Regions from separate parts of the Shewanella sp. 0m-8 genome, predicted to be linked through region 3. Evidence: predicted binding sites of a transcription regulator. Region 3 holds the regulator's gene; each other region holds the start of a gene.
What was found. The regulator LexA, encoded in region 3, represses DNA repair genes until DNA is damaged. The targets are predictions, from matches to a motif close to TACTGTATNNNNATACAGTA.
Positions count from the first base shown of each region.

Region 1: a site for LexA is predicted at 1,710-1,729, ahead of recA (recombinase RecA). Genes of this name have one in related genera too.
Region 2: a site for LexA is predicted at 1,814-1,833, ahead of recG (ATP-dependent DNA helicase RecG). Genes of this name have one in related genera too.

Region 1 covers NZ_JBRIMB010000003.1:3,610-6,900, forward strand. Annotated here, with positions in the region: gene alaS (alanine--tRNA ligase) at 1-93, opposite strand, end outside; gene recA (recombinase RecA) at 539-1,606, opposite strand; gene mutS (DNA mismatch repair protein MutS) at 1,926-3,291, shown strand, end outside.
Region 2 covers NZ_JBRIMB010000011.1:112,554-115,844, reverse strand. Annotated here, with positions in the region: gene ACVBIO_RS07945 (AMP-binding protein) at 1-571, shown strand, start outside; gene ACVBIO_RS07940 (calcium/sodium antiporter) at 753-1,679, shown strand; gene recG (ATP-dependent DNA helicase RecG) at 1,850-3,291, shown strand, end outside.
Region 3 covers NZ_JBRIMB010000005.1:120,987-124,277, forward strand. Annotated here, with positions in the region: gene coxB (cytochrome c oxidase subunit II) at 1-883, opposite strand, end outside; gene ACVBIO_RS04105 (cell division inhibitor SulA) at 1,361-1,885, opposite strand; gene lexA (transcriptional repressor LexA) at 1,882-2,502, opposite strand.

The DNA of each region.
Region 1 (3,291 bases), on a different contig from region 3:
AGGAACGAGCGAACTACTATCAACGACCTGGTGACCATTTGTGCGGAAATATTCCAAAAAAGCACTTCGCAGTGCTGCAGTGGTTTGATACATGAAACCGTCCTGAATTAGGTTGTGCAAATAGCTCCAAAAGAGCTGAGTGATAAATTTTTATGGATAGCATTATAAGCAGAGTCATGGCTAACAACCAGCCCTGTTGATACAAAACTGTGTAGTGGCTAAGAAATTAGCGCCCTGAAGCTTGAATGAGTCAATATAAGAAGATAACGGAATCTGCTAAATACTTGCTAGCGCATCAAATGTAGCCGTTTGTAGTTCGTCATAAACACAGTTGCGCAATGGGGAATATCATGACGCAATGAGTTTGTCGCTATCGAAGAGTTTTTAGTTGCAGAAAATAGAAATCTTGGATTAGTAATCTAGTCGAGCTCTCTTACGAGAATGGTCGCGGCGCACAGAGTTATTCATCGTGGAATAAAACTCATAGCGCAACCGCGAAATGCATAGCTGAAGCCTCAGCTATGCATTTAGAGTGGGCTTAAAATACTTCGCCAGTCTCTAAGTCAACGTTGTCACCGGCTGTATCGGCAGCCTCAGCAGTAACCTTCTCACCTTTGCCTAACAGCATAGCGCGTAGCGTCGTTTCGATTTCATCTGACACTGCAGGATTTTCGATTAAGTACTTACCTGCGTTTGCACGGCCTTGACCAATCTTATTGCCTTTATAGGCATACCAGGCACCTGACTTTTCAATTAGCTTATGCATAACACCTAAGTCAACGAGCTCGCCAGTTTTGTTAATGCCTTGGCCATAAAGGATCTGAAATTCAGCTTGTTTAAATGGCGCAGCAATTTTGTTCTTCACCACTTTTACGCGAGTTTCGTTACCAATCACCTCTTCTCTGTCTTTAATCGCACCTGTACGGCGGATATCTAGACGAACTGAAGCGTAAAACTTAAGTGCGTTACCACCAGTGGTCGTTTCAGGGTTACCGAACATTACACCAATTTTCATACGAATTTGGTTAATAAAAATAAGCAGAGTGTTTGACTGCTTAAGGTTACCAGCAAGCTTACGCATCGCTTGGCTCATCATACGCGCCGCAAGGCCCATGTGAGAGTCACCAATTTCACCTTCGATTTCAGCTTTTGGTGTCAATGCTGCTACCGAGTCAACGACGATAACATCTACAGCACCACTGCGTGTTAATGCGTCACAAATTTCTAGTGCTTGCTCACCGGTATCAGGCTGAGAACAAAGTAGGTTATCGATATCAACACCTAGCTTTTTAGCATAAATAGGGTCTAGAGCATGCTCTGCATCGATAAAGGCACAGGTTTTTCCCTGCTTCTGAGCTGCTGCAATCACTTCTAGGGTCAGTGTTGTTTTACCTGATGACTCTGGACCGTAGATTTCAACGATACGACCCATAGGCAATCCGCCTGCACCTAAAGCAACATCCAAAGATAATGAGCCAGTAGAAATCGTTTCTACGTCCATTGAACGGTCTTCACCTAGCTTCATGATTGAGCCTTTACCAAACTGCTTCTCAATCTGACCTAAAACGGCGTTCAATGCTTTCTCTTTATTTGGATCTATCTTCATTCTGATATCCTCTGGATCACAGTGCTACACGGTATTGGCACTGAATTTTCATTTGGTGACGACTCATTTTAGCCTTGGCTAGAGCCTCAATATGAAACTAGTATACTGTACAATCATACAGTATCAAGTGCTGTGTAAAAATATTTTACAAAAAGTTTAAAATCAATCATTTAGGAGCATCTAGCATTTTTGCACCGTAATTTATTGCTGAAACACTGTAAGAATTCCGCCTAATCTAGACAAAATATTGTTAAGATTAGCGCCAATATTGTTTCAGGCGCTTTTAGCCGCCACAGTAAATCACAGGCAAAACAAATCGATGACCGCTATTGATCCGCAAAGCTTAGAAAAACATACCCCAATGATGCGTCAATATTTGACGTTAAAAGCCCAACATCCAGACATGTTGCTCTTTTATCGTATGGGCGATTTCTATGAGCTCTTTTATGAGGATGCCAAACGAGCCTCTGAGCTACTAGGGATCTCATTAACCGCACGAGGTAAAAGTGGTGGAGACCCGATTCCGATGGCAGGTCTGCCCTATCATGCGGTTGAAGGTTATCTGGCCAAGCTAGTGCAACTTCGTGTTTCGGTAGCGATTTGCGAACAAATTGGCGATCCTGCGACCTCTAAGGGACCGGTTGAACGTAAAGTAGTACGTATCGTTACCCCTGGAACCTTAACCGATGAAGCCCTACTGCAAGAAAGACAAGACAACTTACTTGCAGCGCTTTACCAGGGTAAAACCGGATACGGCTATGCAACTTTAGATGTTGCTTCAGGTCGTTTTGTCATTACTGAACTTGCCAATACTGAAGCGCTTGAAGCCGAGTTACAACGGACCAACCCCGCTGAATTACTCTATAGCGAAGACTTCTCTGAAATGAGTCTAATCGCTGCAATGAATGGCACTCGACGCCGACCAGAATGGGAGTTCGACTACGACACTTGCCATCGATTACTGCTCAATCAGTTCGGCACTAAAGATTTAAAAGGCTTTGGCATCGAAGACGCGAGACTGTCACTCCAGGCTGCAGGCTGCTTAATGCAGTACGTCAAAGATACTCAACGTACCGCACTACCACATATCAACTCGATTGTGCGTTTTAATCAATCTGACAGCATAGTGCTAGATGCTGCAACGCGTCGTAACTTAGAGCTAACGGTGAACTTGCAAGGTGGGCGAGAAAACACCCTCGCCTCCGTGCTCGATAACACTGTTACGCCTATGGGCAGTCGTATGCTGCAGCGCTGGTTACATCAGCCACTTCGTGACCATGATATTATTCGTGCAAGACAGGCCTCGATTGAAGAGTTGCTGGGTAATGGTCACTATGAAGTGCTATCGGAAGATCTAAAAGCCCTTGGTGATATTGAGCGAATTACTGCACGTATTGCCCTACGCAATGCCCGTCCACGAGACTTTGCTCGCTTACGTCAAGCGCTCGCATTACTACCCCAGTTGCAACAAACGTTGACTCAAGCTACTGCTGCACACCTTAAATATCTATCGCAAGTGATTGGTGAGTTCCCCGATGAACTTGAGCTACTATCACGAGCCGTAGTCGATAATCCTCCGATGCTTATTCGTGATGGTGGTGTGATCCGTGAAGGATACAACGAAGAGCTCGATCAATGGCGTAAACTCAGTGAAGGCGCAACCGATTACCTTCATGAGCTTGAAG
Region 2 (3,291 bases), on a different contig from region 3:
AGGTTGTGAAGCCAAGTGTTCCGATGTCGGTGAACTGCTAGTTAAGAGTCCTGGCCTAATGCAGGGCTATTATAAACAGGAAGAAGAGAGCGCTAATTGCTTCGATGAAGATGGTTTCTTCCACACTGGTGACTTGTGCACCATTGATGATGAAGGCAATGTCAGCATTACAGGCCGTGTTAAAGACAACTTTAAAACCTCGAAAGGTAAATATGTCGCGCCTGTACCTATCGAGCGCAAACTGGCACAAGACCCACATGTTGAAATGATCTGTGTTATCGGCTCAGGCTTACCTCATCCTGTCGCTTTAGTGCAACTTTCAGAAGGTGCCAATGTGCAACCTCGAGAAGAAGTCAGAGCATCATTAAAAGCCACCGTCGACTCTGTTAACCCCCATCTTGAATCACATGAGACTGTTGATGCGATTGTGATTGTGAGTGAACCTTGGGATGTTGAAAATGATGTATTAACACCGACACTCAAAATAAAGCGCCATGTACTTGAAAAGAAATTTAGTGAAAAAGTAGATGGTGTACGCGGTGGTAAAGTCTGCTGGGAAGATGAAATCTAGATCTTTCAGGGTGTCCAATTAACCCATAACGACACACTTTAAGGTGTGTCGTTTTGTTTTTGTGACAAACAATCAGCAATTAACTAAATTTAATGAGTAAGAAGCAGTTTTTGATTGCGCAATTTTTGAAAGAAACTATTCTTGCCATCCTTTCAAAGAAACCCAAATTATAGAGTTAACCATGTTTATTTTATTGTCGATACTCGGCGGCTTTTTAATTCTAACAATAGGCGCTGAAGCCTTAGTTCGAGGTGCAAGCCAAATTGCACTCAGATTAGGACTTACACCACTTATTATCGGTCTCACTATTGTAGCTTTTGGTACTAGTGCGCCTGAACTTGCTGTAAGTGTAAAGTCAGCTATTGCGGGCAACAGTGGCATTGCATTGGGTAATGTCATTGGCTCAAACATCGCTAACATCGGTCTTATTTTAGGTATTACAGCGCTTATTCGTCCCATTAAGATTGAGTCTCAAATGGTGCGCCGTGATATTCCTATCATGATTGGCGCCTCGCTATTATTTTGGAGCCTATTACTCGATGGCGGTTTAAGCTTCTGGGACGGCGCAATTTTATTTGCGTTACTTGTCGCTTATTTAACTTTTAGCTATTTCACGGCTGAAAAACAAACTGCTGATGACGTTGAAGATACCAAGCAAAATCCAATGTTGTCAGTACTGTTTATTGTTATCGGTATCAGCATGCTTGTTGGCGGCGGTATTTTATTCGTTGATGGCGCGGTGGCTATGGCTAAGTCGTTTGGTATCAGCGAAGTGATTATCGGCTTAACTATCGTTGCTATTGGTACCAGTATGCCTGAGCTTGTCACCTCAATCGTGGCAGCACTTAAAGGCCAGAGTGATATCGCCATTGGTAACGTTGTTGGCTCTAATATCTTCAACGTACTCGGTATTCTAGGTGTGACAGCGCTTATTCACCCTATTATCGGCAGTGAAATTAGTAACCTGGATTGGGCTGCTATGATTGCCTTAGCCGTGCTATTACTGCCATTTGCCTACACAGGTTTACGTATTGGGCGCCGCGAAGCAGGCTTATTAATTGCTGGTTACTTCGCCTATATCGGCTACATAGTATTACAAGCCATATAATTCGCCCTTCCAGCAAATGCTGAAATAAATAGGCCTAACGTGCAATCTGCAAGTTAGGCTTTTTTTTGCGTTATTTTCACTGTTATCGCGACACTCATACGCGCAGATTTGCGTAAACCGATATCTCTGATAATATATGTATAAATTTACAGTGTTTGAGTGTTAACCGTTTGCAAAGACTCGATCTTGTTCCTATCACAGAGCTTAAGGGCGTCGCTAAAAAGATGGCCGAGAGATTAGCTAAGCTGAGCATAACAACAGTGCAAGATCTGTTGTTTCATCTGCCGCTGCGCTATGAGGATCGCACTCAAGTCTACCCCATTGCCTCGCTTTACCCGGGCAGTTACGGCACCATCGAAGCCGTCATTCAATCAAGCCAAATTATTCAAGGCCGTAAGCGCATGCTGACCTGTACGGTGCGCGATGATACTGGCAGCTTAACCCTACGCTTTTTTAATTTCTCAGTTGCGCAGCGTAACGGCCTACAGATCGGCATGACCATTCGTGCTTACGGCGAAATTCGCCGTAGTATGCATGGCGTCGAGATTATTCACCCTGAATATAAAGTGATATCTCCCGGTGAAGACCTGCAGCTGAGCGATACACTGACGCCGGTTTACCCCACAACTGAAGGCTTAAAACAAGCAAGTTGGATTAAGCTGACTGAGCAAGCACTTGCCATGCTGGATAATGGCGGCTTACAAGAACTACTCCCGCCTCACCTGCAGCCAAATAATTTGGATTTAAAGCAAGCATTACAGATCCTGCATCGACCTAATAATCAAGTGTCGTTATTTGAGCTGGAGCAAGGCACCCATCCGGCGCAGCAACGCCTCATTCAAGAAGAATTGCTGGCCCATAACTTGAGCATGCTACGCCTGCGTCAACGTAGTAACCGTGACAAAGCGGTCAGCATGCATGCCACAGGTCAGTTACTTAACCCTTTTTTAGCCTCGCTTCCCTTCAAGCCTACTGGAGCACAACAGCGGGTAGTTGCAGATATAACCCAAGACTTAGCTAAGCATGAGCCTATGATGCGCCTCGTTCAAGGTGATGTGGGTTCGGGTAAAACCTTGGTGGCAGCCTTAGCGGCATTGCAAGCGATAGAAAGCGGGTACCAAGTGGCCATGATGGCACCGACGGAGCTATTAGCCGAACAACACGCGCTAAACTTTGCCAGTTGGTTTGAACCTTTAGGCCTAAAAGTTGGCTGGCTTGCGGGAAAACTAAAAGGTAAGGCCAGAGCGCAATCGTTAGCTGATATTGAATCTGGCGATGCCCACATCGTCATTGGTACCCATGCTATTTTCCAAGAGCAAGTGGTGTTCAATAAGCTGGCGCTGATTATTATCGATGAGCAACATAGATTTGGTGTACATCAACGTTTGGGTTTGCGCGAAAAAGGCATTAGTCAGGGCTTTCATCCGCACCAGCTGATCATGACCGCCACCCCAATTCCGCGAACTTTAGCCATGACCGCCTATGCCGACCTCGACACCTCGATTATCGATGAACTGCCGCCGGGAAGAACGCCGGTTACAACCGTCGCAATTTCTGAGCAACGCCGAGAGGAAGTGATAGACCGAGTCAGACAAGCCGCCATTAACGACAA
Region 3 (3,291 bases):
TAGGCTGGTGGCAGGCAGCGCAGCGTGCAAGGTAGACTTGCTCGCCTTGCGCCATTAATTCTTCCATTGTTAGCGTTTGCGATAGGGCAGCCTTTGCTGCCACTTCGGCATTGCTGGCGGCTTGTTGTTGTGCAATCAGCCAAGCATCAAAATCTTCTTCTGATAAAGCTTCAACAACAATAGGCATAAAGCCATGGTCTTTACCGCAGAGCTCGGCACATTGGCCACGATAAGTGCCCGGTTTGTCGATGCGGGTCCAGGCTTCATTAATAAATCCTGGATTAGCATCTTTTTTAACGGCAAATGCGGGTACCCACCAGGAGTGAATAACATCATCTGAAGTCATTAAGAAACGTACTTTACGATTAATCGGTAGTACCAGTGGCTTATCTACCTCTAAAAGGTAGTTTTTACCTTTTGCTTCTTCGCCATCTATTTGCGCTCTGGGGGTAGAAAGCAGACTGAAAAATTCAACATCTTTGTTGAAATAGCTGTAATGCCATTTCCATTGTGAGCCGGTAATCTTGATGGTGAGGTCAGCATTACTTGGATCTTCCATAGCAATCAATGTCTTGGTTGCTGGAATAGCCATAAGTATAAGAATAATAAAAGGTACAACAGTCCAAAGGATCTCGACTTTAGTACTTTCATGAAAGTTGGCGGCGACTGCGCCTTTTGATTTGCGGTGGTTGATCATAGCGTAAATCATGATGCTAAAAACCACGATGCCAATAGCACAGCAGATGTAGAGAATAATCATATGGAGGTTGTAAACCCGCCCACTGATATCCGTAACACCCTCTGTCATATTAAGCGGCATTTCTGATGCAACAAGTACGGGCGAAAATAGCAACGCCAGCACACAATACAACAATTGCTTCACTAGACTTCTCCTCTGTCCACAAGACAAAGAAGAGTCACACAGTAAGTCTCTGCTCTATGTAAACTCTTCAGTTCCCAAAAAAGCAACGATGACTTCAAAGTGCGCGAGTGGCTTGCCTATCGAGTCGCAATTAATGGGATCGCGACACAGGCTATTGTATTCAGTGCTATTCACTGCTGGTGTAACCACGTTGGCACATACGGCTGAAATATATCAGGCCAATCTCAGTCTAAGCTTTAAATTCAGGACTAATCCCAGAGCAAAGACCGACAACTAAATCGCTCGGATATAACAAAATATCGTTGTTATGACTTCCTACACTACTTGGTGTTTAAATATTGATCAAGATCACTTTTTCAATTATTGATAATAAAAAAGCCCTCGAATGAGGGCTTTAGAAAATCGTTTGTACTAGAAGGCGCTTACTAAAACGCACCTCCTAGTCATCATGTATTAGAAAGCGAGGAGATGTTCTGCTTAATGAACAGCACCAAACAGGGAGGCTTGACCAAAAGCACTATCCTGCATATTGATTGAGCGACAAGATTGTTGCTTATTTGTGTTATCAATCGAATGTTCAATGACAATGCCGACAGCGCGAGCGCTTTTGGCAACGATTTGTAGGCGTCGATTGTCACGAGCATCTAAAGAGTTGGTCCAAGTAATCACCGCACTTGAGGTACCGCTTGTTAAGGCTTTTTCCATTGCCCAAAGTGTTTCCACTTCATCTTTAGCATGAACCAGTAAAATGCGGTCCATTCTTACACCTGCAGCTGCTAGCATCTGCTTGTAGCCGATATTCGGCGGGCTAATCAGTACAATCCAGCGACCCTGTTGGCTCAATTGTGAAAGCTGAGCACTGATCTGGTTCAGCTCATCACGCCCTTGAGTTTGGGTCACCATAGTCGTGATGTCATTACTCGTGCTGCTCACCATATTGGTCGATGGCATATCCTGCCACAGTCCAGGGTGACGAGGACTCGTTCCCATTAGTTTGTTCATTGCCAGTCTCCATTACGGATCACACCAACGGCTAAACCTTCAATACTTAAGCTTTGGTTTGCTAGATCCACTTCAATTGGTGAATACTCTTCGTTCTCAGCATGTAAGAAAACTTTGTTACCCTTTTTCTCAAAACGCTTAACGGTAACATCATCTTCAACGCGTGCTATAACCACTTGGCCGTTACGTGCTTGCTGAATTTTGTGTACAGCCAGTAGATCACCTTCTAGTATGCCAATATTCTTCATACTGTCACCACGGACTCTGAGTAAGAAGTCTGCTGATGGCTTGAACATGGCGGGATCGACTTTATAGTGTTGCTCGACATGCTCTTGCGCAAGAATCGGTTCACCTGCAGCAACTTGGCCGATAAGGGGTAAACCTAAATCTGCATCTTCAGTGTCTTCTTGGGTTAACTTAATACCGCGAGACGTGCCCGGCATAATTTCAATGCAGCCTTTTTTAGCTAAGGCTTTTAAATGTTCTTCAGCAGCATTGGCTGACTTAAAACCTAAACGTCTAGCGATCTCGGCACGGGTAGGTGGCATGCCAGTATCAGCAATATTACGTTTAATTAGCTCTAAAATTTCAGCTTGGCGCGGTGTAAGTGGTCTCATGGTTAACCCTGTCTTTCTATACAGTAACTGTTAGTATATACAGTATTTTTTTGAGTGCAAGTAATAACCAGTTATATTGTTTTTTGTGGGATCCAGTTTCAAATGAAATAAATCCAGCGATGTGAAATTCGTTATTGGACAGCGTCTGAAATTAACTAATATTTTGCTGGACATCAGCACTTATAAATTTAGATAAGGCCTCCGGATGAGAATTCGATGGGAAGGGGATTTTTGAGTGAATATATAAATTAGTCTTAGCTCATTTATGCCCATTACGTGCAACCAGCTAGGAAGGAATCCTTCCTCGTTGCCTAAACTGTTCATGCCCCTTTATTAGCTACAGGCAATAAGCAGGAAAGAACAGTGAAGAGTCTGTTGGCCTACTTTTACGAATCGATAAGCAATAATCACGAATTACTTTCGATTCAACATCAATACTCACTTTGCTCATTTCTGTGCGCGTTTATCCAGTAATACTTTTGTAGAGTGCAGATAAATCAATAGCTTTTCTTCAACAAAAATTAAATAGTAGGTTTATTAAATATGCATGCGCTTTTTGCCAAATATACGCGCATGCACACTATACAAATGTTGAACTAAGCCGCTGCGCGGGGCCTAAAAAATATTCAATCGAGTGTATAACCTACATTGGATCAGTTAGACTTAAAGAAATGCGAAGGAGCACAACAATGACAACGGAATTTCAATGAAAAACTTACCTTCTACTAGATATCAATTGATAAAACCTGCTCTACAGCCCAGAGCCAGCATCAAAAAAAGCAAATTCCT